3 regions of the Brevibacillus ruminantium genome follow, and region 2 is predicted to be linked to each of the others. Evidence: riboswitches for the same ligand, from Rfam matches in the RefSeq annotation. Region 2 holds a riboswitch; each other region holds the start of a gene.
The links. A riboswitch is a leader RNA that binds a small molecule or an ion and turns the genes downstream of it on or off. The one in region 2 is predicted to bind S-adenosylmethionine.
Positions count from the first base shown of each region.

Region 1: another riboswitch for S-adenosylmethionine. It lies ahead of NDK47_RS07740 (pyridoxal phosphate-dependent aminotransferase); the one in region 2 lies ahead of metH (methionine synthase).
Region 3: another riboswitch for S-adenosylmethionine. It lies ahead of NDK47_RS05355 (2,3-diketo-5-methylthiopentyl-1-phosphate enolase); the one in region 2 lies ahead of metH (methionine synthase).

Region 1 is NZ_CP098755.1:1,603,008-1,612,631, forward strand. It holds gene NDK47_RS07710 (response regulator transcription factor) at 1-50, shown strand, start outside; gene NDK47_RS07715 (sensor histidine kinase) at 47-1,123, shown strand; gene NDK47_RS07720 (ThiF family adenylyltransferase) at 1,278-2,303, opposite strand; gene moaD (molybdopterin converting factor subunit 1) at 2,309-3,016, opposite strand; gene moaC (cyclic pyranopterin monophosphate synthase MoaC) at 3,251-3,733, shown strand; gene NDK47_RS07735 (MFS transporter) at 3,740-5,017, shown strand; SAM riboswitch class I at 5,142-5,257, shown strand; gene NDK47_RS07740 (pyridoxal phosphate-dependent aminotransferase) at 5,413-6,588, shown strand; gene NDK47_RS07745 (DUF4179 domain-containing protein) at 6,832-8,487, opposite strand; gene NDK47_RS07750 (RNA polymerase sigma factor) at 8,474-9,040, opposite strand; gene NDK47_RS07755 (DUF4367 domain-containing protein) at 9,219-9,624, shown strand, end outside.
Region 2 is NZ_CP098755.1:3,309,536-3,319,159, reverse strand. It holds gene NDK47_RS16445 (helix-turn-helix domain-containing protein) at 1-91, shown strand, start outside; gene NDK47_RS27660 (hypothetical protein) at 84-209, shown strand; gene NDK47_RS16440 (aspartyl-phosphate phosphatase Spo0E family protein) at 506-676, shown strand; gene NDK47_RS16435 (YjcZ family sporulation protein) at 723-827, opposite strand; SAM riboswitch class I at 1,029-1,129, shown strand; gene metH (methionine synthase) at 1,231-4,677, shown strand; gene NDK47_RS16425 (bifunctional homocysteine S-methyltransferase/methylenetetrahydrofolate reductase) at 4,702-6,576, shown strand; gene NDK47_RS16420 (Rrf2 family transcriptional regulator) at 6,764-7,204, shown strand; gene NDK47_RS16415 (NAD(P)-dependent oxidoreductase) at 7,369-8,010, shown strand; gene NDK47_RS16410 (NADPH-dependent FMN reductase) at 8,076-8,624, shown strand; gene NDK47_RS16405 (mismatch-specific DNA-glycosylase) at 8,789-9,499, opposite strand; gene NDK47_RS16400 (hypothetical protein) at 9,554-9,624, opposite strand, start outside.
Region 3 is NZ_CP098755.1:1,099,363-1,108,986, reverse strand. It holds gene NDK47_RS05365 (anti-sigma factor) at 101-1,294, opposite strand; gene NDK47_RS05360 (sigma-70 family RNA polymerase sigma factor) at 1,269-1,790, opposite strand; SAM riboswitch class I at 2,039-2,137, shown strand; gene NDK47_RS05355 (2,3-diketo-5-methylthiopentyl-1-phosphate enolase) at 2,299-3,510, shown strand; gene NDK47_RS05350 (2-hydroxy-3-keto-5-methylthiopentenyl-1-phosphate phosphatase) at 3,510-4,187, shown strand; gene NDK47_RS05345 (methylthioribulose 1-phosphate dehydratase) at 4,184-4,831, shown strand; gene NDK47_RS05340 (1,2-dihydroxy-3-keto-5-methylthiopentene dioxygenase) at 4,858-5,367, shown strand; gene NDK47_RS05335 (Ger(x)C family spore germination protein) at 5,431-6,549, opposite strand; gene NDK47_RS05330 (GerAB/ArcD/ProY family transporter) at 6,546-7,646, opposite strand; gene NDK47_RS05325 (spore germination protein) at 7,643-9,199, opposite strand; gene NDK47_RS05320 (GerAB/ArcD/ProY family transporter) at 9,357-9,624, shown strand, end outside.

The DNA of each region.
Region 1 (9,624 bases), 1.7 Mb from region 2:
AGATTCGCACTGTCCGAGGGCTGGGGTATCGATTGGAGATATGTCCATGAGAGCACACCCGAACCGGAAAATATGGCTCCGCGTGCTTGGCGTCATCGGCTTTCTTCTCTACATCAATCTTTGCTGGTCGGCAGCGTACTGGTTGACGTCTTACCTGTACCGCCAGGCGGGTGTCGAGCCATCCGAGTTTGTCAGGGGATTGGTCAACTCCCTGTCCGGCTTTCTTCTTTTCTTTATCACCATGTTTCTCATTTCCCGCTTCATCAGACCGCGGCACTTGGAACTGTTCCAGTTGCTGATTGATGCTCTGCGGCGGATTGCCAAAGGAGATTTCAGCGTCAAGCTGGATATCAAAATGGAGCATCAGTGGGGACTGCTGGTTGACAACATTAACCATATGGCAGAGCAATTAAACCAAATGGAGCAGCTGCGCCAGGAGTTTATCTCCAATGTGTCCCATGAAATCCAGTCCCCTTTGACGTCGATCAGCGGTTTTGCCCGTGCTTTGCGCAGCGAGCATCTTACCCGGGAGGAGCGGCTGCATTACCTGGATATCATCGAAACGGAAAGCAAACGGCTGTCAAAGTTAAGCGACAACCTGCTGAAGCTTACATCGCTCGAGGCCAAACATCATCCCATGGAGCGGAAACGGTACCGCCTCGATAAACAGCTTCGCAACATCATCCTGGCCTATGAACCGCAGTGGCTGGAAAAGGAGATTGAACTGGATGTGGCCTTGGAGAAGCTGGAGATCATTGCGGATGAAGACTTGATGAGTCAGGTTTGGAACAATCTCTTTGCCAACAGCATCAAATTCACCCCGAACGGCGGAAGTATCAGCATGCGGGCAGAACAGCAAGGAGAAGAATTGATCGTAAAGATTTCCGACACCGGCATCGGGATTTCCGAGGAAGATCTGGAGCGGATTTTTGAACGGTTTTTCAAGGCGGACAAATCGCGTAACCGAACCGGGGGCGGCAGCGGACTGGGGCTGTCCATCGTAAAGAAAATCGTCAGTATGCATCACGGAAAGATTTCTGTCCAAAGCCGTATTGGCGAAGGGACAACCTTTACCATCATTCTGCCGGTTGACACTACCCCAAAAGTGGAGAGTAACCCATAATTTTGCGATTCACAAAAAAATTTGCGATTCACAAAAGGAAGTCCTCTTTCAAAGGAAAGAGGACTTATTTGCGTACAGTTGATCGTGACTCGGTCAAAGCTCGACCGCAGCTCATCCGCATCTCGACTGCAGTTTATTCACAACGGCACCACACTCAGGCGCCGATATACCTGGCATGAAGCGTCCGTGCCAGGCTGACATCATCCGTTCCCTGCACCAGCACGCGTCCATCGGGAAAGATGACGAGCGTATGCGAATCGGCGTGGAAACGAAGCAGGAACTTGTTTTTCTCCACCACGCCGAGCGGAGCGAGCCGGCCGGCGAGCACGTCCAGATCCAGTGCCGCACCCTCCACAGGTGAGATCTGCACTGTATCGCGGCCACACAGGGAGGCGGCTTGGCCGTCCTGAGAATCCGGCTGCAAAAAGGAAAACTGGCGCTGTCCGCAGGTCAGACAATCCGGGCGTTTGCCTCCTGCAACCTTGATTTGTTGATGCTGATTGTTCCAGAGATCAAAATGCTCCAGATGAGGATTGAGCGCGTCCTCGGCCCCGACGAGCAGCTTAAACGCCTCCGTCGCCTGATAGGAAGCAATGATGTGAATGATTGGTCCGATCACGCCAGCCGTGTCACACGTGGCCATTTCACCGGGATTGGGCGCTTCCGGGAACAGGCAGCGCAGACAAGGGGTGACGCCGGGCCGGATCGCCGTAAAGGTTCCGGTCGCGCTGACGGCGCCGCCGTAGACCCAGGGAATCCCGTGCTTGACGCAAACATCATTGACCAGATAGCGGACTTGAAAGTTGTCAGTCGCATCCAGCACGAGATCGACATCAGCGAGCAGGGACTCGGCGTTGCGGGCGGTCAGATCGGCTACGACAGGCTCGATCTGGACCTCGGAATTGATCCGCGTCAGCTTGGCATGGGCCGCGATGGCCTTGGGCAAATGCTGGCGGGCGTCTTCTTCATCGTAGAGCATCTGACGCTGCAGGTTGCTCGGCTCGACGAAGTCACGGTCAATGATCCGCACGAAACCGACACCGGCACGAACCATATGGTTGGCCGAAACGGTGCCCAGCGCTCCCATGCCGACGATAGCGACGCGGCTTTGCGCGAGCTTCTCCTGTCCCGCGCGGCCGATCGGGGCAAACAGGATTTGACGGGAATAGCGGGTTTGCAAAGAGGTTAGCTCCTTTCTCCGTCATCCGGGAACGCAGTTGGATTCCACGGCCCTTGCTGGTGGCCCTTCCACTCGCTGCCGTCTTCCCAGATTTCCTTTTTCCAGATAGGGACGATCTGCTTCAGTCTTTCGATAGCATACTCGCCCGCTTCAAAAGCCGCTTTTCGATGAGGGGTGGCCACTACGGCAATCACCGCGATTTCTTCGATGTCAAGCTGACCGATGCGATGATGCATCGCCACCTGCGCTTCGGGCCAACGCTCCTCGATTTCAGCGGCAATCTGTTTCATTTTTTCCACGGCCATCGGCTCATACGCTTCATAAGCGAGAGAGACGGTCCGCTGCCCTTGCGTAAATTCCCGGACGGTTCCGACAAAGGAGAGAATGGCACCGGCCCGAGGATTGGAAACCAGCTTCATCAATGCGTCCACCCGCAGGGGCTCAGTCGTGATGGCGAAGCGAGGATCTTGGCCGCCGCTGACTGGGGGAAGAATCGCGATTTCGTCACCAGCCTGGATCGGTTTATCGGGTGTTGCGTACTCCTGATTTACAGAGATGAAACAGCTTCCCAGAAGCGAAGACAAGGCGGGATACTGCGTGGATACAGCCAGCAGGAGGTCCTGGACGGTGGCTCCCTCTGGCAGGGTAAGCGAAATGCTCCGCGTGCCTGCCCGCTCGGCCAAACCCGCAAATAACAGTACGGAAATTTGCATCTGACACTCCTCGTTTCCCAAACGATAATAAATGAAGAAAAAAGTGAATCTCTCTACCTGTGAAGATATCATAATTGCAGGGAACTGCCAAATGCCGGTGTGTTCTTTTCAGCAGATTGGCGATTGATTTCTGCCAGTGTCGCAGGTAAGGTTAAAGTAGCAGCCCGCAGAAAAGACAGCAGGGCATCGCAGCTTGAGCGGATACCCCGCAAACAGAAAGGAAAATCAAAAGAGATGAGCGACCAATTGACCCATTTCAACGAACAGCAGCGCGCCCAAATGGTGGATGTGTCCGACAAGGATAATACCAAACGCGAGGCGCTGGCTGTCAGCAAAATTACGATGAAGCCGGAAACCCTGGAGCGCATTCGCGAGGGACAGATCGCCAAGGGAGATGTACTGGCAGTCGCGCAGGTGGCTGGAGTGATGGCCGCCAAAAAAACCTGGGAGATCATCCCGATGTGTCATCCGCTTCCGCTCACCGGAATCGATATCCGTTTTTCCTATGAAGACGAGATGACGCTGGGAATTGAGGCGACCGTCAAAACGACCGGGAAAACCGGCGTAGAGATGGAAGCATTGACCGCAGCCTCTGCTGCCGCACTCACCGTCTATGATATGTGCAAAGCGATGGATAAAGGCATGGTCATCGGGCCTACTTATCTGGAGCGAAAGACCGGCGGGAAAAGCGGAGATTTCTATCGGAGCGAGGCCTAACCCGAGATGAACCGATTATGGAATTCCTATCCGCGCAGCATTCGGCTGTTGGCCATTGCTGCCGTTATCCATTCTACAGGCATGGCCTGTATCTGGCCGTTGGTCACCATCTACATCCACGATGTCCTGGGAAAGTCGCTTGCAGTGGCGGGCGGCGTGCTTATGCTGAACCAGGGGGCATATCTTGTGGGCAGTGTGGTTGGCGGCTTTCTTTTTGACCGCTGGGGAAAACTCCTGACCTTATGCGCTGCCACGGTGGGAGCCGTAGCAGTGGCGATCGGACTTGGGTTCACCACAGACTTCTCGGTTTATACCGTCTTGCTTCCTTTGAACGGATTTTTCTCCGGCATCATGTTTCCTGTGCTGAACGCCCTGATTGGCCTGTTGTGGCCGGAGGGCGGCCGCAAGGGTTTAAACATGGTCTATGTCGCCCTCAATATCGGAGGCGCGATTGGTGCAGGAGCTGCCGGAATCTTGGCAAGCATCTCATTTGCCTGGACGTTTTTTGGCAATGCCGCGCTTCAGGTGGCTGTGCTTGGTCTGTTTCTCATGTTGAGCCGTGCCGCGGATATCGAGCATGGTCCCGTAAAAGACCGGAGACCAACACCAGAATCAGCGGAAGGCTTGGATAGTCTGGATCGCCCGGCAACCATGGACAGCCATTCGGCCATCCACGCCACCCGGTCTGTAGCCTGGATGGCTCTCGGCTTTTTATCCATGGGCTTGTTGGTCTGCTGGATCATTTACGTGCAGTGGACAACGGTGCTGTCTGCGTACATGCAGACGCTGGGCATCTCGCTGAAACAATACAGCCTGCTGTGGACATTGAACGGCGCCCTGATTCTTTTGGGACAGCCGTTAATCGCCTGGGTGATCAAGCATGTCGCCCAATCCTTGAAAGCGCAGATGCTGCTGGGCGGCTGTCTCTTTTCGCTGTCCATGCTGATCCTGTCGCAGACGACTGTTTACGCTGGCTTTTTTGCAGCCATGTTTGTCCTAACGCTGGGAGAAATGCTGGTATGGCCGGCTGTTCCGACAATCGCTGCGGAGTTGTCGCCTCCCGGCAGAGAGGGCATGATTCAGGGGCTGGTTGGCGGCGTTGGTTCGGCAGGACGCATGGTGGGACCGCTTATGGGAGCCGTGGCCTTTGAAGTGCTGAAGGCACAGGGATTGTTTTATGCGATGGCGGCCTTTGCTTTGCTCGCAGTGGTCTGTTTTGGGGTGTACACCTCCTTTATTAAGCGGTCGGAGCTGTCGGCGGCACTTACCGTCCAAAAGCATTGACACATGATTGAAAGGTAGCCTGCACGCTCCTTAGTATGGGGAGCAGGATGGTTTGTATGGTTCTTGACACCTCAGTATTCACTCAAGTAGTATGAAAGCAATTCAAATGAATACGAATTCTGTAACCTTATCCAGAGAGGCGGAGGGACTGGCCCGATGAAGCCCGGCAGCGGATTCGCGATGGAATACCAACGCGGGTGCTGTGCCAATTCCAGCAGGAGCCTACCTGACAGATAAGAACGCGGACTTTTACCGCCCCTTTTTCTGTACAGGAAAAGGGGCTTTTTCACTGAATCGGTACGGATAAACTTCCGGGGCTTCTTTCTGATACAGCAAGAAAATCATTCCGTTAACTCGCGTTTGCGATACGAAAAAGGAAAGGAAAGAAAAAACGAATGCGCATTCAACCCTCTGCTATGATTGACCGGCTGCCGACGCAGTTTTTTGCGACGCTCGTAGCCAAAACAAACAAGGCCATTGCGGCTGGACATGACATCATCAATCTCGGGCAAGGAAATCCCGATCTGCCGACACCTGCGCATATTGTGGAAGAGCTGGGCGTGCAGGCAGCTCGTCCCGTCCATCATAAATACCCGCCATTTAGCGGCAGGCTTGAATTGAAGCAGGCTGTCGCTCACTGGTACCGCGAAGAATTCGGCGTGGAGCTGGACCCGGAGGAAGAGGTAGCGATCCTGTTCGGCAGCAAGACCGGTTTGGTGGAGATTTGCCAGGTGCTGCTCAACCCGGGAGATGTCGCCCTGGTCCCCGATCCGGGCTACCCGGATTACTGGTCTGGCGTTGCCGTAGCAGACGGCCGCATGGTGATGATGCCGCTTCGGGCAGAGAACGCGTTTCTCCCCGATTACGGCAAGCTCCCAGCCGAAGACCTGGAAAAAGCCAAGCTGATGTTTCTGAACTACCCGAACAACCCCACAGCGGTGAATGCGCCTGTGGAATTTTTCGAAGAGACAATCCGTTTCGCGCGCAAGCATGAGATCGTCGTCTGCCATGACTTTGCGTACGGTGCGATCAGCTTTGACGGCAAAAAGCCGGTCAGCTTCATGCAAGTACCGGGTGCCAAAGAGGTGGGGGTTGAGTTTTACACCTTGTCCAAGACTTACAACATGGCAGGCTGGCGCGTCGGGGCGATGGTCGGAAACAAAGAGCTGGTGCGTCTGATTAATTTGATTCAGGACCATTACTTCGTCAGTATGTTCGGTGCGGTCCAGATGGCAGCGGCCAAGGCGATGACGGACTCCCAGCAGTGCGTACGCGATCTGGTCAACGTTTACCAAAGCCGCCGCGACGTCCTGTTTTCCCAGTTACACCGGATCGGCTGGCAGGCCAAGCCTTCAGAGGGGTCGTTTTTTAGCTGGCTGCCCGTCCCAAAAGGGTTTACATCGGTAGAGTTCTCCGATTTGCTCCTGGAAAAAGCTCACGTGGTCGTCGCGCCCGGCGTCGGCTTTGGACCGACGGGCGAGGGGTATGTGCGGGCAGCACTTCTGTCTAATGAAGAACGGCTGGCAGAGGCAGTGCGGCGGATTGAGAAGCTGGGGCTGTTTGTTCGCTAGGCGTGCTAGTGGTCTCTAGGTTACTTGGTCACGTTGCCGAGGGGCCGCGGTGGCAAGAAGCCCGTTTCCAGGCTCCGCTCCGGTCTTCGTCCTGCACGGGAGCATAGACTGTCCGCTCCCCAATGATCCCGAGGAAATCGCAAAACTCGCGCAGCATAGCTTCTCAGCAAAAGGCCCGGAGCGCTCATGGCTCCGGGCCTTTATGATGGCGTGATGGAATGCAGGTGCTGCCCACGACCAGCTTCACGGATTAGGCGGGATCGGCACTTGCCAGTTCAAATCCATGTACCTCGTTTTGACGGTTTGCAAAGCGAGCGTAAGCTTTTGCGGAGGCTGCTGCATTCCTTTGACAATGAGGGTTTGGACCAACACGACCCCATCGGGTGAATTCTTCATGTGCGTTTTGCCAAAATCGGTCTGGACGTCGAAGCGCTTGCCGCTCTTGTCATACAGATTCCAGTAGGGGAAGCTGTCCAGTTTACCCAAGCCCTTCAGCTCGATCGTCCAGACGGGCTCCTGCGTTTCTGGGTCCATGCCTTTGGCCATGTCGGTGATCGTGAAAGTCTCTTCCAGCTCTCCGTATGTTTTTGAGACAGGCTGCTGCTTGAGGCTATCAGGAGAGTAGGAGATGGAAAAATCTGCTGGCTCGAGCAATTCCACTCCATCCAGAACGAATGTCAGTTCTTCCGGCTGATCAGCAGGCACATACGAGCCATGCCAATTTATTATGTCAGGATCGATTCCCCGGACATCGCGGGACTGGGTAAAGGAGATCCGTCGGCCTTGTTTTTCGTTTGGCTCATATTCGGACTTGGCGACGACGTTTCCGCTTTGATCGACGATATGGTAAAAGAAGCGGTGAGTGCCGAACTCCCGTATGCTGTCAGCGTCCGTTCTTCCAGTCGGCGCCGCAGCCATTTCTCTCAGTTGCTTCTTCTTCTCCGGCGTAAAGCTGGTCGTCAGGTCAATCCGGGTGGCACTGGGAGCGTAGACTACCTTGTCGAAGGTAAAGACAATACCCTGTGGAGACTCATAGATCGCGTTGACCGGGACACTTTTCGTCGCCGCCATGCTTTTTTGGATATTAACGGGTATATCCAGCTTCCATACTGCTTTTCGCGGTTCATTGCTTCCGAAATGACTGATGTCAAAATGCAGGACTAGCTCATTTGGCGGGTTGTTCAATGAAAACAGAAAATCCGCATATTGATCGCCGCGTCTGAAGATTTGTGGCCCGCTATTTAGGATGTTCCCTTGCTTGTCGGTGAGGTAAATATTGTTACCGTTGTAATGAGGGATAAACAGGTCAGGCAGAATCTGTCCGGTTTCATCCTCCAGGACATACGTGGCGACGAGCCGCGTGGGATCTGCGATGATCTCCTTGACGCGCAAAGTCACCCCCTGATCAGTTGCTGCCATATTTACCGGGGTGTTGAAGCCTTGCTCTGCTGCCTTTTTCAATCCCAGCTCTCCGCCGATTCTACTGACAAACGTTGAAATGTACGCGGCAAAGGTAGGGGAGACAAACATGCCGAGCGAAAATGCCACGAACAGCGCGGCAATCGATGCTGCTGTCATACGAGCCCATCGCTTTGATCTTTGTACAGGAGTCCTGCTGCAAGCGTGTCGCGAAGGCGCTGAATTGGTTTCCATTTCGACCGGGCTTTCTGTGGCTGGGTAAGGCTCCAATTGATTCATGATGCCGGCGGTAAAATCATCTGTTAAAGGAGAATAGGGCACAGCCTGTTTCAGGACGATCGCTTCCGCCGCAAGCTTATCCCGCATGACTCTGCAAGCGGCGCAGTCCAGCAGGTGTGTTTCAATCTCAATGTTTTCACTTACGCTCGTTTCTTTCTCCACATAGCGTTCCAGCTTTTGACGGATCTCATAGCACCTCATGCAAGCCGCCTCCTTTCTCTGCCGATTGGAAGTAATTTCGCAACCGCTGCTTGGCTCTGTGCAGCCTGATTTGCACTTGGTGCAGGGGGATCTCCAGGATGTCGCTGATCTCCTGATAGCTAAGCTCGTCTACGTAGCGCAGCAGTAGGACAACCCGGTACTTTTCCGGCAGTTGGCCAATCAGTTCATGCAATTCCGAGGCGTGTTCTTCCTGCAGATACATCGTTTCCGGACTATTCCCGTCCGAGAGCGTATTCTCCTCGATTTCTACGAGAGAGACTTGCTTCTTTTGCAGCGAACGCTGCGTGTCGACATAGACATTGACGGCAATCCGGTACAGCCAGGAGGAAAATTTCCGGTTCTCATCATAGCTGTGCAAATACCGGTAAGCGCGGATGAAGCATTCCTGCGCCAGATCCTGGGCATCGTGCGGATTGCCGGTCATCCGATACAGCAGGGAAAAGACCTTGTTCCTGTATTTATTGATCAGGTGGGCGTACGCCTGCTTCTCGCCGGACAAGACTTGTCTGACCCACTCTTTGTCTTCCTCCATTCCCGATCCTCCCATGAGTCTGAAAGTAGTCACTCATTTGCTACTACTGTCGGTTATCGATCTATGTTACATAATAATTTCCTTTTTTTAATTTTTTTTTTTGCAGGTGTAAGGGAATGGATAGTGCTTCGGTAGTAAAGGGGTGAAACGACAAATTGAGAAAGGGAAGTGAATCGCGATGAAACAAATTCAAACGGTTCTGCTGGCGACAGCGACTCTGTTGGCGGGAAATACTTTTACAGGAGATGCCCTGGCTTTGGCCCAAGCTGCAGCCACTCAATCTACGCCGGAATCCGGCGATCTCATCATGGACTTGACCCCGGCCGAAGCAACCAAACAGGCAGGATTTTCTGTCAAAGTGCCAAAGTACCTGCCGGAGGGCAACTATTATCCGACACTGTCCTATAAGCGCTCAGCCAGCCAGGTAGTCATCTCTTACCACGGGAATGCGGGCAATCCGTTCTTCCTGCGAATCCATCCGGGAGAAGCCGCAAAGGAACGGGGAGAGTTGAAGGAGGTGTCTTTTGCCAAAGGCAAAGCGTACATGGGAAAACAGCCCGATAAATATGACAAAATGAACGTAT
Region 2 (9,624 bases):
TGTCACTCTCTTTGAAACGCACAGACATTACGCCTCAGATAAGCAGAAAAAACAATATAAAAACATGATGGAGGTTTTGAGAAATGTTTAAAAAATTTGCCATGTCCATGTTTCTCCTTCTTGTATTGTTTAGCGGCGTTTCGAACGGTCAGGTAGGAACAGATAAAAACACCGGAATCGTGCCTTTTGAACACGGGGTCGGAAAATAGGAGCGCGCTTAAAAAAGCACCTGATCAGGTGCTTTTTTTATTTTGGTTTACAAAACTTTATTATTCTGAAATCCGCAAAGTTTAAAATTCAGAATAGAGAGTTATAGTTAAATATGTAAAGTTATGTAAAAACAAAAAGGGGGGGAAGGTCGATTACACCATACAAGTCTCTTCAAGGTGTTCCTTCGTCCCATTCAAGAAAAGGAATACCCCGACACACGAAAGAAAAAATCTCTGAGGCCAGTCATCCGACGAGAAAGGGAAAGACGGAGCAGAGAATCAGAAAGGGTACGGGCATGGATGAGTTGGTAGAGATTACAGAGAAAATGAGAAGGGAATTGGCAAACAGGGTTCGGGAAACAGGAAGCCTGACCAATGAGGCTGTGGTAGATTTAAGCCAAACCCTGGACGAGTACATACTCACCCTCCAGAATATGCTAAATGAACACAAGAATAAATGCAATTGAAAAAAGAAGCCCGGCGTAAGCCAGGCTTCTTTCGTAGGTAGGCTCCTTAATTATCGCAGCTGCACCCGACGATGACCAGCAGGATAAACAGGACGAGCACCAAGGCAAAGCTCTCGCCGAAAAAGCCGCTTCCGCAAAAAGATGTACTCATGTTTGTTTTCCTCCTTTCCGATATGCTTTAGTCTATACACAAGAGCGGAGAAGAGTGTGGGCGAATGACTAGATGAAACAAATATGGGCGCTGCTGTCAAGAGTTTCAGACAAATTTCAGCATTGACGAAAGGGAAGGGGGGTGTTAAGATAACTTTCAAACCTTGCAATAACTGGAATGAATCGAATAGCAAAGCGACATCTCTTATCCAGAGAGGCAGAGGGACTGGCCCTATGAAGCCTCGGCAACCGAATTTTTCAGGTGCCAATTCCAGCAAAGCCGTGTGCTTTGAAAGATAAGAGGATGCGTCATGGTGTCATTTTTCGCCGACAAATCCTCTTCTGCACACAGGAGAGGTTTTTTGTTGTTCTGAGATCCGTTGCTTGCAGAAAAGGAGTTTGCCATGAAACCCAATTTTCGTGAACAACTTTACCGGAAAATTCTGATACTGGACGGCGCCATGGGGACCATGCTGCAGCAAGCTGAGCTGACCCCGGAGGATTTTGGAGGCGACGAGTACGATGGCTGTAATGAACTGTTGAACCTGACGCGTCCCGATGTCATCCGCTCCATCCATGAAAAGTATCTTGAGGCGGGAGCCGATATCGTCGAGACAAATACATTTGGCGCCACATCCGTAGTCTTGGCCGAGTACGATGTAGCGGACAAAGATCTGGAAATCAACATAGCTGCAGCCAGGCTTGCGCGCGAGGCAGTGGATGCTTTTTCCACGCCGGAGTGGCCACGTTTTGTAGCAGGTGCGATGGGGCCAACGACCAAGACACTTTCCTTGACAGGCGGCGTCACCTTCGATGAGCTGGTGGAATCGTACTATCGTCAGGCAAAGGGACTGCTGCTCGGGGAAGTAGATGTGCTGCTTCTGGAAACCTCCCAGGATACCTTGAATGTAAAAGCAGGCGGGATCGGGATTCGCAAAGCGTTTGACGAGCTCGGCACGGAGGTGCCTGTGATGCTCTCCGGTACCATTGAGCCGATGGGAACGACGCTGGCTGGCCAAAACATCGAGGCGTTTTACGTCTCTCTGGAGCATCTGAAGCCGGTCACAATCGGTCTTAACTGCGCGACTGGCCCGGAGTTCATGCGCGATCATATCCGAACGCTTTCTGGCATGGCTGAGTGCGGCGTGAGCTGTTACCCAAATGCAGGGCTTCCGGATGAAAACGGCCACTATCATGAGACCCCGCAAGGATTGGCAGCGAAGATCAAGGCTTTTGCCGAGCAAGGCTGGCTAAATGTCGCCGGAGGCTGTTGCGGGACGACTCCTGATCATATCAGGGCCATGGCGGAGGCGCTTAGCGGCGTAAAGCCGCGTCAAAAGCACGAGCAGGCTTTCAGCGCCGTATCGGGTATCGATGTCGTCTATGTGGAACAGGACAATCGTCCGCTGCTCGTCGGGGAGCGTACCAATGTCATTGGTTCGCGAAAATTCCGTGAGATGATCGCCGGCGGCCATTACGAAGAAGCTTCGGACATTGCACGCGCCCAGGTAAAGCGGGGAGCGCATGTAATCGATATCTGTCTGGCTGACCCGGATCGCGATGAGTACGCCGACATGGAAAAGTTTCTTCAATATATTGTGAAAAAAGTGAAAGCTCCGTTGATGATCGACTCCACGGATGCCCGTGTCATGGAGCTGGGACTGAAATATTCACAGGGAAAAGCGATTCTCAACTCGATCAACCTGGAGGATGGGCTGGAGCGCTTTGAGCAAGTCGTGCCCCTGATCCATCAATACGGTGCGGCTGTTGTTGTGGGTACCATTGATGAGACAGGCATGGCCGTGACGGCGGAACGGAAGCTGGAAGTGGCTGAGCGCTCCTATGATTTGCTGGTCAACCAGTTTGGCGTCAATCCGCGGGATATCATTTTTGACCCGCTTGTCTTCCCGGTCGGGACAGGCGATGAGCAGTACATTGGCTCAGCCAAGGCTACAGTCGAAGGGATTCGCTTGATCAAAGAAGCGATGCCGGAGTGCAAGATCATTCTCGGGGTCAGCAACGTTTCCTTTGGACTTCCGGCAGCGGGACGTGAAGTGCTCAACGCGGTCTTCATCTATCACACCACGCTGGCGGGTCTGGACTACGCCATCGTGAACACAGAAAAGCTGGAACGCTACGCTTCGATTCCCGACGAAGAGAAAAAGCTGGCCGAGGCACTGCTGTTTGATACCACTGACGAAACGCTGGCGGCCTTTACCGAATTTTACCGCCAGAAGAAAAAGGAAACGGGCGTGGAGGTAGCGTCTCTGCCGCTGGAAGAGAGACTGGCACGGTATGTGGTGGAAGGCTCCAAAGACGGACTGGTCGACGACCTCAAGCTGGCCTTGGATAAATACGCTCCGCTGGAGATCATCAACGGCCCGCTGATGACAGGAATGGAAGAAGTAGGCCGCCTGTTTAACACCAACCAGCTGATCGTAGCGGAAGTGCTGCAGAGTGCGGAAGTCATGAAAGCGTCCGTTTCGTTCCTGGAGCCGTTCATGGAAAAATCGGAATCGGCGGCAAAAGGGAAAATCCTGCTTGCCACGGTAAAAGGCGATGTTCATGATATCGGGAAAAACCTGGTGGAGATCATTCTCTCAAACAATGGCTACGAAGTCGTCAATTTGGGGATCAAGGTACCGCCCGAGCAGTTGATTGCGGCTTGCAGGGAAGAGAAGCCGGATGCAATCGGACTCTCTGGCTTGTTGGTCAAATCCGCCCAGCAGATGGTGATTACAGCACAGGACTTGCGCGAGGCGGGGATTGATGTACCGCTGATGGTGGGGGGCGCAGCGCTGACGCGTAAATTTACCTCGAACCGGATCGCTCCTGAGTACAAAGGGATCGTCCTGTATGCCAAGGATGCAATGGACGGCCTGGACCTGTTTAACCGCCTGCAAAATCCTGAAGAGCGAGAGCAACTGATCGCTGAGCAGCAGCAGGCAGTGGATGTAGCTGCTACTGCCCAGCCCGTTCAGGAAGCGGAGAAGTCTACAAAACCCAAGCGTTCGGCGGTAAGCCGTACGGTACCGATTCATCTGCCGCCTGATTGCGAGCGTCACGTCTTGCGCAATTACCCGCTCAGCCATCTACAGCCCTATCTGAACCTGCGGATGCTGCTCGGAAAGCATCTGGGTGTGCGCGGCAATGTCGAAAAGCTGTTGGAAAATGGAGACGAAAAAGTAACGGAGCTGCACGATCTGGTGCAGGAGCTGCTGGCAGCAGCCGTTCAGCAAGGTTCGATCACGGCAAATGGGATCTATCAATTCTTCCCGGCACAAGCGAGCGGAGACGAGATTCTGATCTACGATCCGCGTGATCATGCGCGCGTCCTGGAGCGATTTCAATTTCCGCGCCAGCCGGAAGAGCCGCATCTCTGCTTGTCTGACTTTCTTCGCCCTGTCGATAGCGGTGAAATGGATTACGTCGGCTTTCTGGCCGTCACCGCAGGCAGCGGAATTCGCGAACAGTCCGAGCGTTTGAAGCTTCAGGGTGATTATCTCCGCTCTCACGTCTTGCAGGCGCTGGCCCTGGAGCTGGCAGAGGCGTTTGCCGAGCGTGTCCACCACGTAATGCGGGATAGCTGGGGCTTCCCGGACCCAGCCGAAATGACCATGCTGGAAAGGTTTGGAGCCAGATATCAAGGCATTCGTGTTTCCTTTGGCTACCCGGCATGCCCGAGTTTGGAGGATCAGGGACAGTTATTCCGGTTGTTGAAGCCGGAAGACATCGGCATTCATTTGACGGAAGGCTTCATGATGGAACCGGAAGCGTCCGTAACGGCCATGGTTTTCGCCCATCCGGAGGCACGTTATTTCAACGCCGGACCTTCCGTTTTTGATATGTAGGCAATAGCGATGAAGAGAGAAGGGATGGATTTGTCAGTCAAAACGAAAGAGTTGCGCGCTTTTTTGCAGGATCATCTGCTGGTTGGGGACGGGGCGATGGCCACCCAGCTTTACCGGATGGGTGTGCCGGTGGGCGTCAGCTTTGAGGAGCTCTGTCTCTCCAGCCCCCGTCTGGTCCATGACGTGCATCAGGCGTATTACGACGCCGGAGCGCGCTTGCTGGAAACCAATACGTTCGGCGCAAATCGCGATGCGCTTTCCCGCTACGGGCTGGAGCATAAAGTAACGCGGATCAACCGGGCGGCCGTCGCGATCGCTCGTGAGGCAGCAAAGGATGACGCGTTTGTCGTCGGAAGCATCGGGTCAATCCTGGCAGGACGAGTCAGGCAAAAAGTGCTGGACGAATTTCGAGACCAGTTTGAAGAACAGGCGATCGCTCTGCTCCATGCCGGCGTCGACGGGCTGATTCTGGAAACCTTTTTGGACGTAGAGGAGCTTCTGCTTGCCATCGAGATCATCCGGCCTTTGACCGATTTGCCGTTGATCTGCCAATTGGCGACCTTGGAAGTAGGCCGCACGCGAGACGGCTTTACCTTGACAGAGGCATTTTCCCAGCTCCAAGAAGCAGGGGCAGATATTATCGGGTTAAACTGTCGTTTGGGACCGGCCGAAATCCTGCGCTCCTATGAACAATCCCAAGTGCCAGAGGGTGCCATTTTGTCGGCGTTTCCCAATGCAGGGCGGCTTGGACTGGCTGACGGGGAGTACGCGTACAAATCCTCGCCAGAGTATTTTGCAAAAAGCGCCCTCCGCTTGCGTGAGCAGGGCATCCGGCTGATCGGCGGTTGCTGTGGAACGACACCTGAGCATGTGCGGGAGATCGCCCAGGCGCTGCAAGGACTGGAGCCGCTCCCAAGGGTAAATCCGACAGGTTCGGCTCAAGAGAGGCACACCCAGTCTTCCTATCATGTGCATGAGCGACAGAAGCCGAGCATTGTCGAGAGGGTCAAGACAGGGACGACGATTATCGTCGAGTTTGATCCACCCAAAGACCTGGACACAGAAGGATTCATCCATGGCTGTTGTGAACTGCATCATGCCGGAGCTGATGCCATTACACTGGCAGACAACTCCCTGGCCAATGTACGAATGAGCAATATGGCGCTGGGAGCGATCATGAAAGGGCAGTACGGTATGGACCCGCTGATTCATATTGCCTGTCGGGATCGCAACCTGATTGGCCAGCAGTCCCATTTGATGGGCTTGCATGCGTTGGGGATCGATCAGGTGCTGGTAGTCACGGGGGACCCTTCGCGATTTGGGGACTTGCCTGGGGCCAGTTCTGTCTTTGATGTCACTTCATTTGACCTGATCCGCATGGTGAAGCAACTGAATGAAGGCATTTCATTCTCGGGACGCCCATTGAAGCAAAAGGCGCAGTTTATTGTTGGAGCTGCCTTTAATCCGAATGTTCGCCAGATCGATGCGGCGATCAAGCGATTGGAGAAAAAGGTGGAGGCTGGCGCTGATTTTATCATGACGCAGCCTGTCTATGACGCCGAATCGATTCGGCTTGTGTACGAATCGACGAAGCACATCAATATCCCTGTCTTTATCGGCATCATGCCGTTGACAAGCCAGCGGAATGCCGAGTTCCTGCACAACGAAGTGCCGGGAATCAAGCTTTCGGAGGAAGCGCTGGAGCGTATGCGCAAGGTGCAAGGAGAGGCGGCCAGACAGGAAGGGATCAAGATGGCAAAAGAGCTGCTAGACGTGGCTATCCCCGTCTTTAACGGCATCTATCTGATCACACCGTTCAACTATTACGCGATGAGTGTAGAGCTGATCCACTACGCAAGACAAAAGAGCAGCTTGCTGCAAGCATCCGTCCAGGCCTGACGGGCAGCGGATTATGCAAGAAGGAACCCTTGTTTGGCGCTCGAACATATCGGCATGTGCCAGGCAAGGGTTCTCTTATTTTTTTGATAGGGAAGTCCATGGCTTGTGTCAGTAAAAGTGTATCTTATGCAGTTGACATGGAAGTGCCGTTGTAGCTATACTGATTACAACGGAAGGATGAATCAAAATGAAAATTAGCAGTCGATTTAGCATTGCTGTCCACATCTTGTCTCTGCTGGCAATCGCCAAGGACGCTCACGGAACTTCTGAATGGATTGCAGGGAGTGTAAATACAAATCCTGTCACGATTCGCAGGATTTTGGGACAGTTGAAAAAAGCGGGATTAGTCAATGTCCGCGCCGGAACAGGCGGAGCTTACTTGTTGAAAGGTTTGGATGAAATCAGTTTGCTGGAAGTCTTCCGTGCGGTTGACGTAGTGGAGGAAGATCAGCTTTTCCACATGCATGAGGAACCAAACCCCGATTGTCCGGTTGGGGCAAACATACAAGCGGTTCTGCAGCTTATTTTTAGCCGCGCCCAAAACGTAATGGAGCAGTTCCTGGCAGCTATCACGGTAGACGAGGTAGTGAATCAGCTCACACAAAAAATAAAAAGCGGTGCGAATTGATTTTTTTTTAAGACAGTTGTAGTGTTGTTAGTTACAACGCTACAACGCTTTGTCCAATATTCTTCCTTTCGTTCCGTGCAGACGGTCATGCCAATGGCAAAGTCCTATCCGCAACAATCATCTTTTAATGGTTACGCTAATTAAAAAGGCAGGAGGATATCATAATGAAAATCGGAGTAATCGGAGCTACAGGGAAAGCAGGGAGTCTCATTGCGAAAGAAGCAATTGAAAGAGGTCATGAGGTTACCGCTATCGTGAGAAATGCTTCCAAGCTGACAGAGTCGAGGGTGGCTGTATTGGAGAAAGATGTTTTTCAATTGACTTCAGATGATCTGAAAGCTTTTGACGTGGTGGTAAATGCATTCGGTGCAGCACCAGGCAGCGAGCAACTCCATGTCGAAGCAGGCAGAGTTTTGATCGAGGCACTGAAAGGCGCACCATCTACAAGACTGGTCGTCGTTGGCGGGGCGGGAAGTCTGTTCGTCGACGAAGCGAAAACAATTCGTGTCATGGAAACGCCGGATTTTCCGAAAGAGTATCTGGCGACAGCCCAAAACCAGGGAAAAAACCTGGAGGACTTGCAGCAATCTACGGGCATCCACTGGACATTTGTCAGCCCATCTGCCTTTTTCGATCCGCAAGGGAAGAGAACCGGGTCTTACCAAAAAGGAAAAGATCACCTTTTAGTGAATACAAAAGGGCAAAGTTATGTAAGCTATGCTGACTTTGCTATTGCCGTATTGGATGAAATCGAGAAGCCGCAGCATAAAAACGAACGTTTTACAGTTTCTTCCGAATCAGAGTGATTTTGAACGGCGAAACCTGTCTACTCGCCATATTAAACGATTAAGACCACTTGGAGGTATCGTTCATGAAAGTAGTTGCACTTGTAGGAAGCATTCGCAAGGAATCATTTAACCTGAAGCTCGCCAAATTTATGCAAAAACGCTACCACGGCCGTTTGGAGATCGAAATTTTGCCGATCAGGGAACTGCCGCATTACGACCAGGACATTGAGAATGATCCGCCTGAAGCCGTGAGGGATTTCAAAAGCAAAGTTGCCGCTGCCGATGCTGTTCTGTGGGTAACGCCGGAATACAATTACTCAATCCCGGGTGTCCTTAAAAATGCGATTGACTGGCTGTCGCGCGTGGATAAAGTCATGATCGGGAAACCTTCCATGGTTACAGGCTCCTCCATGGGCATGCTGGGTTCGGTTCGCGCTCAGCAGCATTTACGCGATATTTTGTTTTCTCCAGGCGTCTCGTCTCCGATCATTCTGGGGAATGAAGTCTATATCGGCGCTGTTCACGAAAAATTTGATGAAGCTGGTCATTTGAACCACGAGCCGACGATTGCCTTTTTGGATCAGGTCGTTGACAATTTTATTGCGTGGTATAAGCAGCTCCCAGCGAAATAATGCTGGCCACGCGGTAACATACGCTGGATCATGAGGCAACAAAAACAAAAACCGCCCGTTTCACTGAACTGCACTACCCATCCAACCAATTGGGGGACCGTTCAAGAGAGGGCGGTTTTTTATACGCAAAAAGAAGCCGGATGAGGCAGATGCTGTATTCCGGTTTATCGAAACGGGTGCCAGCCTTTTTCCTGCAAAAAGGAGCTCAACTCGGAAAACATGGCCAGACGCTCCTCGCGTGTGAACGACGCATTAGCGCCGCTGGTAGAGGGAATGACGAACACATAGCTCCCAGCCCAGTCCGACGTTCCAAAATATCGGTCCGGTTGAAGGCCGAGAGGAATCGGCTCCTTTTTTCTGCCTGTCGCGTGACGGAAGGCCGTGATCCCATTGAAACAGATCACGCGAGGGCGATAGACGCTGATCATCTGGACGAATTGCTCCGCTCCCGTCGTGAAGTCCTCGTTCGTGAGATCACCGGAGGAGCGGGTGGGACGAGCGACCAGGTCCGTAATTCCGTAGCCAAAATCGAGCAGACGTGACGTTTCCTCCGGTTTGAGCTGGAAAGGGGTCAACCCGCCCGCGAAGAGTCCGCGCCAAAATAAATTGGCCGGATTGGCATAGTGATAGCCAGCGGTTGCGGAGACTCTCCCTGGATTAATGCCGCAAAAAAGCACGATCAGATTGCGGCGAATATAGGTAGGAAGCCATTTGTCGGTGAAAGGCTGCATCGAAGGCCACTCCTTGGTCAAATTGATCGTTGCATATGGATCGCTGTAAGAGGTGACTGTCTGCTTCTTACTATACGTGATGGAATCGGAAATGAAAAATGCCGCGCCAGCTTCGGGCATCCCAGGAAAGAAAAAAGCTGCCAAATTGGCAGCTCGTTTGACTCGGTTTCCTTAGGGCTGGATTATCTCTAGGTTTCCTTACAGTTGCGGGTAGGGAAACAGTTCCTCGTGATGGACAGGTACGAATTGTTCCATTTCATTTTTTACAT
Region 3 (9,624 bases), 2.2 Mb from region 2:
TACACGCGCCAATGCACGCTGTCAACACTCTTTTTTGGAAGCCGCACCGCTTTCGCCTTCGTCATCGACTTGGCTCTGCGTGTACGCGTGGCAGTTCGTTTCACCAGCTGTTTTGCTCTCCAGAGGCACTGGGGTGATTCAAATTCCACCAGTCTATTTTCCCCAGAAATGCCGCTGTAATTGAAGGCTCTTGTTTGAGCCTGAGCAGTTCTTTGGTTGCTCCCGTCACTACGACACCATAGATTTTTACGCCGTTTTCCTCGAGGTACTGATAGCGCTCCTGTATCTGCGCCCCCTCTCTTTGGAAAATCAGGCTCTCGGCAATCGACTGACTCAAGCGCTTCTGCTCCGCGAGGTATTTCATCTCCGCCACGTAGGCAGCCGTGCGGCGCTCCTCCTCCCCTCTGACGATAATCGGAACTTCCCCGAAGTCAAGACCATTTTCCGGATATCCCCAAATCTCACCCGCAGACAGTAAAACAACGCCTTCTTTTGCCATTTCATGTTTGCGTTCCTGTCCGGTATCTACTGCCAGCCAGGTCAGATCCAGGTCATAAGGCGCCAGGAATTGATAAAGCTCTCTTAGGCTCATCAAATGGTCAAAAGAGATCGCCAGCTGTGATACGGTACCCTCCGGCAATTTTTCGAGGGTAGACCACGCCGGATCACGCCGATATGAGTGATCCTGCGAAGGAGTGTTTTCCAGCGGGAAGAGAAAGAATAAGTGTTTCTCGCGGAAGCCGTTATTCCAGACAGGCCGGGCTGAAACCTTGTAGAGCACATTGGTCGTTTCAAAGCTCCCCACCCGCTGCCTATCTCCTCCGATCCGCTCCCGCATTTCCATTTGAATTTTGCCGTACAAAAGACCGACCTGCGCACCACTGCTCCCCACTTCAATTCCCGGCTGGGTAAAGTTGACCAAATCTTTGGAGACACGATAGGTCTCATCGTAGAGGGAGCGGCCAATCCAGAAATTCACGAGCCATGCCGCAATCCCGATCAACAGAGAAATTCCCACCGTATAGGCTGCATTTGAGAGCCTGCTTTTCCACTTCCCCCGGCGGATGATCGCGCGCTGCTTGTCTTCAGGCAAGCTCTCCAACAAGGATTTGTCACTTCCTTTTTCCAAGGGTTCTTCCTCTCCGAGCAGTAGCTCTTCCAATCTCTCGGCATACTCCGGATCATCGGCTAGGCGCTGCCGCAGCTCTGCTTCTTCCTGCGCGCTCAGCTCGCCGCGCAGATACGCCAAGAGCATCTCTTCCCGCTCCCTATTCATCCTGTCCGCATCTGTCATCCTGATTATCCCTCCACCATTTTCGCATCTTCACACGTCCCCGATAGAGGGACCGCTTCACATCCGCTACATCGATCCCGAGGACATCCGAAATTTCCGCATAGCTTAGCTTCCCGGCATAGAGAAGCAGCGACTGCCGCTGTTTTTCCGGCAGCGCATCCAGCGCATCCTGCACAGAGGCAAATGTCTCTTGAAGAACGACCGCAGCCTCCGGACTCGCTGCCCTCTGATCTGCCTGATCGGGAAATGCATCGGTCAAGTATTCCGGCTTTCGCTTTTGCTTGCGATGCCAATCGATAAATGCGTGGTACGCAACCTTGAACAGCCAGGGGCGAACCTTTTCTCCCCGATAGGTATCCAGGTGCTGAAAGGCGCGGAAAAAGGTTTCCTGCGTCAAATCCTCCGCGAGACCGGCATCACCGGTCAGTTTGCGGAGATAGCGGTAAATATCGTTGACATGCAGGCGGTACACCTCCTCCACCCCTGCCTTTCTCATTCCTTCACACCCTTTCTCCTGATACCACGCTCGATTCTGCAAAAAGTTTCAGGTGTCCTTCCCATTTTTTCTTCTGAATTCTTCTGCCGGCTAAGGTAACTGTCTTGCCTCGCGATTCTGGCTACTGAGAAAGAGTCTATCCTGCTCGCCTCCTCATCTCTGCCCGACCAATTGCAGGGTTGACTGAAGATTACGAACGTCTTATGATTAGGGATATCGCTAGACTAATCACATAAAAACACATATCACTCTTATCGTGAGCTGGCTGAGGGACTGGCCCTATGATGCCCGGCAACCGGCGCTTTCCATTTTGGCAGGCGAAACGGTGCTAATTCCAACGGTGAGAGTCGTACTCCGCGATAAACGTCGGGTTGTTTCGACTCTGAACCGAGAGATGAGAGGAGACGAAAACGTTACCGAACGAACGCCTCCCCTCGCGAAGGGGAGGCTTTTTACGTGTTCTCCACATGGTAGTCAGTAATGCAGTGAAGAAAAGGAGGGTTTCTCAATGAGTGAGCCGCGCATCCTCGTTACCTATCTGACGCAGGCCAAAGACCTGCAAAAAAAGGCGGAAGCCATCGCTGTCGGCATGACCGTCGGCAGTTGGACTGATCTGCCCGCAGCCAAACAGGAAGAACTGAAGCCCTATCTGGGAGAAGCAGTCAGCTCCCAGGTGCTGGAGACTGCAGAAAATGGCGAGAGCCGCGGTCTGATTACCGTCAGCTACCCGCTCCGTAACTTTACGGCAGATATTCCTTCCTTGTTGACCGGCATCTTCGGCAAATTATCCATGGACGGCAAAATCAAGCTGGTCGATATCGATTTCCCGGACTCGCTTCTCTCTTCTTTTCCCGGACCAAAATACGGCATCAGCGGTCTGCGTGAGCGACTTGGCATTCACGATCGCCCCCTGCTGATGAGCATTTTCAAGTCCTGCCTGGGATTGCCGTTTGACGATTTGAAAACACAGTTTCGCGCCCAGGCACTCGGCGGGGTCGATCTGGTCAAGGATGACGAGATTTTTTTTGCAGACGACCGCGCACCTTTTCTGGAGCGCATTCGTGCCTTTAAACAAATTGCCCGGGAAACGGAGGCGGAAACAGGCAAAGCTGTTCTGTACGCAGCCAATCTCACCGGTCCAATTCACGACCTGAATGAACGTGCCAAGCGCGCTGTTGACGCAGGAGCGGACTGCCTGCTGTTCAACGTGCTCGCTTTTGGCTACGACGCGCTTCACCGTCTTGCCGCAGATCCGGACATCCAGGTGCCAATCATGGCGCATCCCGCGTTGGCAGGCGCATTTTACCCCTCGCCCGATTACGGAATCGCGACGCCGCTATTGCTGGGCAAGCTTATGAGAGTCGCCGGGGCGGACCTGGTGCTCTTCCCGTCCCCCTATGGCAATGTGGCGCTGAACAAAGACGAAGCACTTCAACTGTCCCAGCATTTGATCCAGCCATTTGGATCACTGCGCCAATCCTTCCCCGTACCATCGGCTGGTATACACCCAGGGCTTGTTCCCCAGTTGTACGAAGACTTCGGATTGAACCAGGTCGTCAACGCCGGTGGCGGGATTCACGGACATCCTGGAGGTGCCACCGCCGGTGCGCGTGCATTTGTCGCCGCCATTGATGCGGTCGTCGCCGGCCAAACATTGGAGGAAGCCGCAGCCGCTTCCACCGAGCTGGCACAAGCTCTTGCAAAATGGGGGGCGAAGTAATGAGTAAACAACTCGTGTTGTTCTGCGATTTTGATGGGACGATTACGGAAAAAGACAATATCGTGGCGATCATGCGCCGTTATGCACCACCTGAGAGAGAAGAGCTGATCGAACAGATTCTCACCCAAAAAGTCTCGATCCAGGAGGGAGTCGGAGCGTTGTTTCAACTGCTCCCCTCCGAGTTGAAACAAGAGATCATCGACTTTATCGTCGCGGAAGCAACGATTCGTCCCGGCTTTGCCGAGTTCGTCCATTTTTGTCGGGAGCAGGGCATCGAGCTGTTAATCACCAGCGGCGGCATCGACTTTTTCGTCGAGCCGATCCTCGCGCCGTATGAGCTTGATGTACCGATTTATTGCAACGGCAGTGATTTCAGCGGACCGCGGATCACCATTACCTGGCCGCATAGCTGTGACGAGCAATGCCAGAATCGCTGCGGCATGTGCAAGACAACGATTATCCGCCGCTACGATCCTGAGCACTACTACCGCATTGTGATCGGTGACTCCATTACCGACCTGGCCGGTGCCAAAATTGCTGACTTTGTCATCGCGCGTTCGCTGCTGGAACAAAAAAGCGAGGAGCTGGGACTTCCCTACCGGCCGTTCTCCACGTTTCATGATGTCATCGCTATTTTGCAGGAGTTGAAACACCAACAGGAGGTTCTATCAACATGAGCACAACATTGGAACAACGCTTGGATGCTTTCCGCCGCCTGGACGAAGCCAAGCTGACATTTGCCCGCCGGGACTGGTTTCCCGGAACCAGCGGCAATCTCTCGATCAAATTGAGCGATGACCCGCTTCACTTCGCCGTAACAGCGAGCGGCAAAGATAAAACCAAGCTGTCCCCGGAGGACTACCTGGTCGTAGACGGAGATTCCAAACCGGTGGAGCCTACCTCGCTCAAGCCTTCAGCCGAAACGATGATTCACGCCGTCGTCTACCGTATCATTCCCAAGGCACAGGCCTGCTTCCATGTTCATACCGTATGGAACAACCTGATTTCCGAGCTATACTTCAGTCAGCGCGCCTTCTCCATTCAGGGTCAGGAGTTGATCAAGGGACTGGGCATCTGGGAAGAAAATGCTCGCATCACTGTTCCGATTGTCGAGAATTTTGCCGATATTCCTACGCTCGCCTCAGCCATTGACAAGGTGATTACGCCGGAAATCCCCGGTGTGCTGATTCGCAATCACGGCATCTACGCTTGGGGCGACAGCGATTTTGCAGCCAAACGTCATCTCGAAGCCTTTGAATTTCTGTTTGAATATCACGCGCGCTGGCTGCAGCTTCGCCAAGCCGCTGTGGTTACACCATAAACAACCATCATAAGGGAGGTATTCGCATGGCAAAAGTACGTTTTCACGACAACAACGAGTATCTGACGGGAGAAGATGTGATCTCCTTTTTGGAAACACAGGGGATCATTTACGAACGCTGGGGTGTAGATCGTCTGGATGAGCAGCTCCGCAACAACTACAGCCCGACCGATGAAGAAAAGCAACAAATTCTGGATGCTTTCAAACCGGAAATTGACGCCATCAGCCAACGCCGCGGTTATCTGACAGCCGACATCATCGTGCTGTCCGACAAGACGCCAAACCTGGACGAATTGCTGGTAAAATTCAAAGGGGAGCATCATCACACAGACGACGAGTGCCGCTTCTGCGTGGACGGTCACGGTATTTTTGCTATCAAGGGCAAAGACGGCCGTTACTTTGACGCCGAGCTGGAGCCGGGCGATCTGATCTCCGTTCCTCCGAACTACCGCCACTACTTCACCCTGATGGATGACCGCAAGATCAAAGCGATCCGCCTGTTTGTAACCCCTGCAGGCTGGGAAGCGATCTATTAAGAAAATGAGCACATGCCCTCTCTTCTCCGCAAACCTTTTTGCCGGAAGAGGGGGCATGTTTGCTTAATCGATGATTCCGTTCCCTTTGATGAAAATGATTGGGGTAACCTTCACCTTCGCCTGCGAAAAGGCTTTGGGCCAATCGTCCTCTACCTTTTTCCATTCTTTGTACTGATAGGCTCTCGCGTATTGTCCAAAGCCAACCGGATCAAGTTGAAGCTTCTGCCATTGATGAATCAGCTTTGTATATCTTTTGGCCAGTTCCTCCTTCACCAGCTTCTCTAGTTCCTTGCGCTGTTTGGTTACATCAAACGCAAACAGCCGCTCAGAGATAGAGATATTCATTTTGATCTTCACATCGAATTCAAATTGGCCATTCTGATAGCCGGTTTTAATCTTTCTGGAGATATCCTTGGCAAAAAAGGTGAGCTTTGGTTTGATGAGCCGGTTCGGATTGAGATGATCAGGAACCTGTATGGTGATAATAGTTTCTCCTTTTTTTCCATGCGTCAGGGTCTGCAGCAGAACCGTATCTTTGGGAAGCAGCCTGGTGGCGTACTTTCCGTGCTTATCCAGAAGAGAGGTGCCCATCACTTCAACGCCAGCATGCAATTTCTTGAATTCGGACACAGACGGGGTTATCCCTTTGTCCGCCATCATGCTGCGTAATTCGCTGGCTGTCGTCCTGACGGTATAATTGCGGCGATTGGCTGTATCCAGCAGTTTGGTCAGATGGATGGGAATGATGGGCTTGTCAGGCGGATTAAAGTGAAAAACGTCATGTAAAGGCCCATCTACCACTACGATGCGCGAATTAACCGTCACTCTGGCGTCCCGATAGATGGTGTCGAGAAGAATGAACCAGTCGGGATGTTCTACCAGCCTCTTGCCAAGGGCCAAAACTTGGGTTTTCCCCTCAACCGTCAAAGCTGATACCAGGGTATCCATCCTTGCCCTCGCTTGTTTTACGCTGTCTGCTCGAACCCCAAACTCCTCCACTTTCCTTTTGGCGATTTTGTTAAAGACCGGGCTAACGATGTAGAAAAGCAGTTCATTTTTTTCGTTTAGATCAATCCCGGTCATCAGAGTCAAGGTAATATCCTCGAGATTGATCCGATCCGAACAGCCCGGCAAAATTGCCAGCCAAACAGTCAGTGCGAAGATAGACAAACGGCGCGTCATGGTATCCTCCTTTGACTGACGTAGTCAAACAACCGGGTATAGGCCCACAGGAAGACGGGAACCGCATATCCAAACACCATTCCAGCCCAGTTCCAACCGAAACGAAGCTTTTGTACATCCGTAAACGAGGGCGTGTACAGATACGTTCCAGCGGTTAAAAGCAGCATCAAAGCGATCAGATACCCGCGCTCATATGATTGTCTCCACAGTTTTCCAAGTGAGAAGACGGAAAAGTACATGTACGGCATCCAGGACGTCGAGATGATAAACAGATAGAAGGCGAGAAATACAAGATCCAGACGCTCCAAAAAGCGGTATTCAATGACTTTCCACATGCTGAGGACAGGGAAGTCCAAATGGGTGATCTCGTCCGGGCTAAACGTGACGTAGGCTGCGAGCGTGCCAAACAAGAAAACGCCCATGGACAAAGTATTGGCAATCACGATACCAACGGAAGCAAATTGTTTTTTCCGCAGATAGGGATAAAGAAAAAAAGCGATCTCAAATCCGAGGAAAGCAATAATGGTAGTCGGTACAGCCTTCAGAACCGGTTGAAGTCCCGCTTTCCACACGGGCAGCAGATAGAGAAAGTGCATTTCCTTGATCGATAGAATCAAAACGATCGGAACCCATAAGCTGAGGTAAAAAATCAATTCCGCATAACGGGCCAATGTCTTTACCCCTTTGCCGACGATAAACAGAACCGGAACCAAAATCAGGAACATGATCAAATAGTATGGAGTTTGCGACAGCAGCCACAGCTTCAAAAGGGAAACGATACTCAGCAAAATCGTTGTCGTCGCGAAGAAAAAATAGAGTAAGGTGACCACGGTGATGAGTTTCCCGCCCCATTTGCCGAATAAATGGGGCAGGAGATCCAGGATCGTCGAATTGGGATACCTTTTCATCGTTTGGATGGTGATCAGACTAACCAAAACCGCGAGCAGCCACCCCAGAATGATCGATATCCAACCATCCGTTCCGGCGATTTCGGCCAATTCACGGGGAAGTGTCAAAACAGAGAATCCGACCTGTGCTCCATGGATGAAAAAGATGTATTGCAGCACACTTATTTGCCTGGGAGCGTATGGATTCATGATTCCGCTTCCCCCGACGGCTTATGATCCTGTTTTCTTAACTGGACGGCTCTGGTGCTGACTGGCCTTTTGTCCATCCCCCGCAGCGGCAGGCGGACAAAGAGATCCTTCCAATCAGAGAATCGAACAGGTGCCAAAGGAGTCCCATAGGGAACACCCAAAGATTCCAGGGTAAGAAAATGTCCAACCAAGCACATCAAGCCGATCACAATCCCCACGATTCCAAACATGGCGGCAAGCACCATCATCAGAAAGCGAACCAGACGAATGGCTGAGGCCATATTGTAATTCGGGATGATAAACGAAGCGATCGCCGTAAAGGCAACAACGATGACCATGATGTTGCTGACGATCCCTGCTTGCACCGCAGCTTGACCAATGACGATACCACCGACGATGCCCACTGTCTGGCCAATCGGAGCTGGCAGCCGGACCCCCGCCTCGCGCAGCATTTCGAGCGTAATTTCCATCAGCATCGCTTCCAAGAGCGGAGGAAAGGGTACGCGTTCTCTCGATTCACCAATAGAGATCAGTAAGTCGAGAGGCACGATCTCATAGTTAAAGGAGATGAGCGCAATATACAGCGCCGGCAGAAACGTCGCGATCAAAAAGGCGGAAAATCGCAAGACCCGGAAGAAGGTTGCAATCGGCCAGCGAATGTTGTAATCATCCACATTTTGGAAGAAGGTGGAAAAGCTTGCAGGCCCAACTAGCACTTTGGGTGAACGGTCCACGACCACCGCGATTCTGCCCTGCAAAATATGAGACGCGGTCGTATCCGGACGTTCCGTGGTGATGAGCAACGGAAACGGGGAATACCGGCTGTCCTCGATCATCTCCTGCAATTCACCCGTGTTTAAGATCGCATCGACGTCGACCTGTTGGATGCGCTTGATCAATTCATTCAGAACGTCAGAATAGACGACATCCTCCAGATAGATGACGGATACCTTACAGATCCCCCTCTCCCCAATGTGCATCTCTCTGATTTTCAACGTGCGATTGGGGATATAGCGGCGGATCATGGCAATGTTTTGCTCACTGGTTTCTACAAAGCCTTGATGGGCTCCCAGAAGCGAAGCCTCGGTTTGCGGGTCTTCGATGGCCCGCTGCGGCCAGCCTGTGGCTTTGATTTCATAAGCTTCCTGTTTGCCTTCCATGAAAACCAGACTGTTGCCCAGCAAAACGGCCCGTTCCACACGTCCCCAATCTGTGATCACTTCGATGCTGCCGACCGTGATGACTTGATCAAGCCTGCTCTCTTTTGTTTTTGTGTGCCCCCTCCTCAGTAGCGGTGCAATGATATTGTTATCGATGGCGTTTTTGTCTACCAAGCCGCTCAAATAGACCAATACAGCCCGCTCATTTGTTTTGGCGTTGTCCAGGTAGCGAATGATCAGATCAGGGGCAAGGGAAAAAAGCCGCTGAATCTCCTGGATGTTCTCCAACAGATTGCTGCTGATGCCGCGCCCTGCTGATCCAGACAGGGGTGCTGCCAGCGGAGAACGGGGAGTGGTTTTTTTTTGTTTGAGCCATTCGAGAAGGTTTCTCATCGATTTCCTGCCTTGGATTTTCGTGGTATTTTCCCGTTAGATTGAGAGCGTTGCCCGCAAATTATACATGACTGCCCGATAGATTTGTGGCCCGCATACTCTCATGAGGGCTGGACATACTGAAAAGGAAATCAGGAAAAGTCTGGCGGGAAACCCAATGCAAAATGGCATTTCTTTTATACAAGTGGTATTTATCCTCATGCTGTCCAATGGCCTGGTCAATCACGTCATCATTATCCCGCATATGCTGGAAGCAGCAAGGCGCGATGCATGGATTTCGATCATCTGCGCCGCCCCGCTGTACTTCCTCTTGATCGGGATCATCGCTTACATTTTTCGCAAAACGGGGAAAGAGCCCTTGCTTTCGTGGATCAAAAGGCGCTACGGAGCAGGCATCACGAACTTTTTGATTGTCTTGCTGTCTG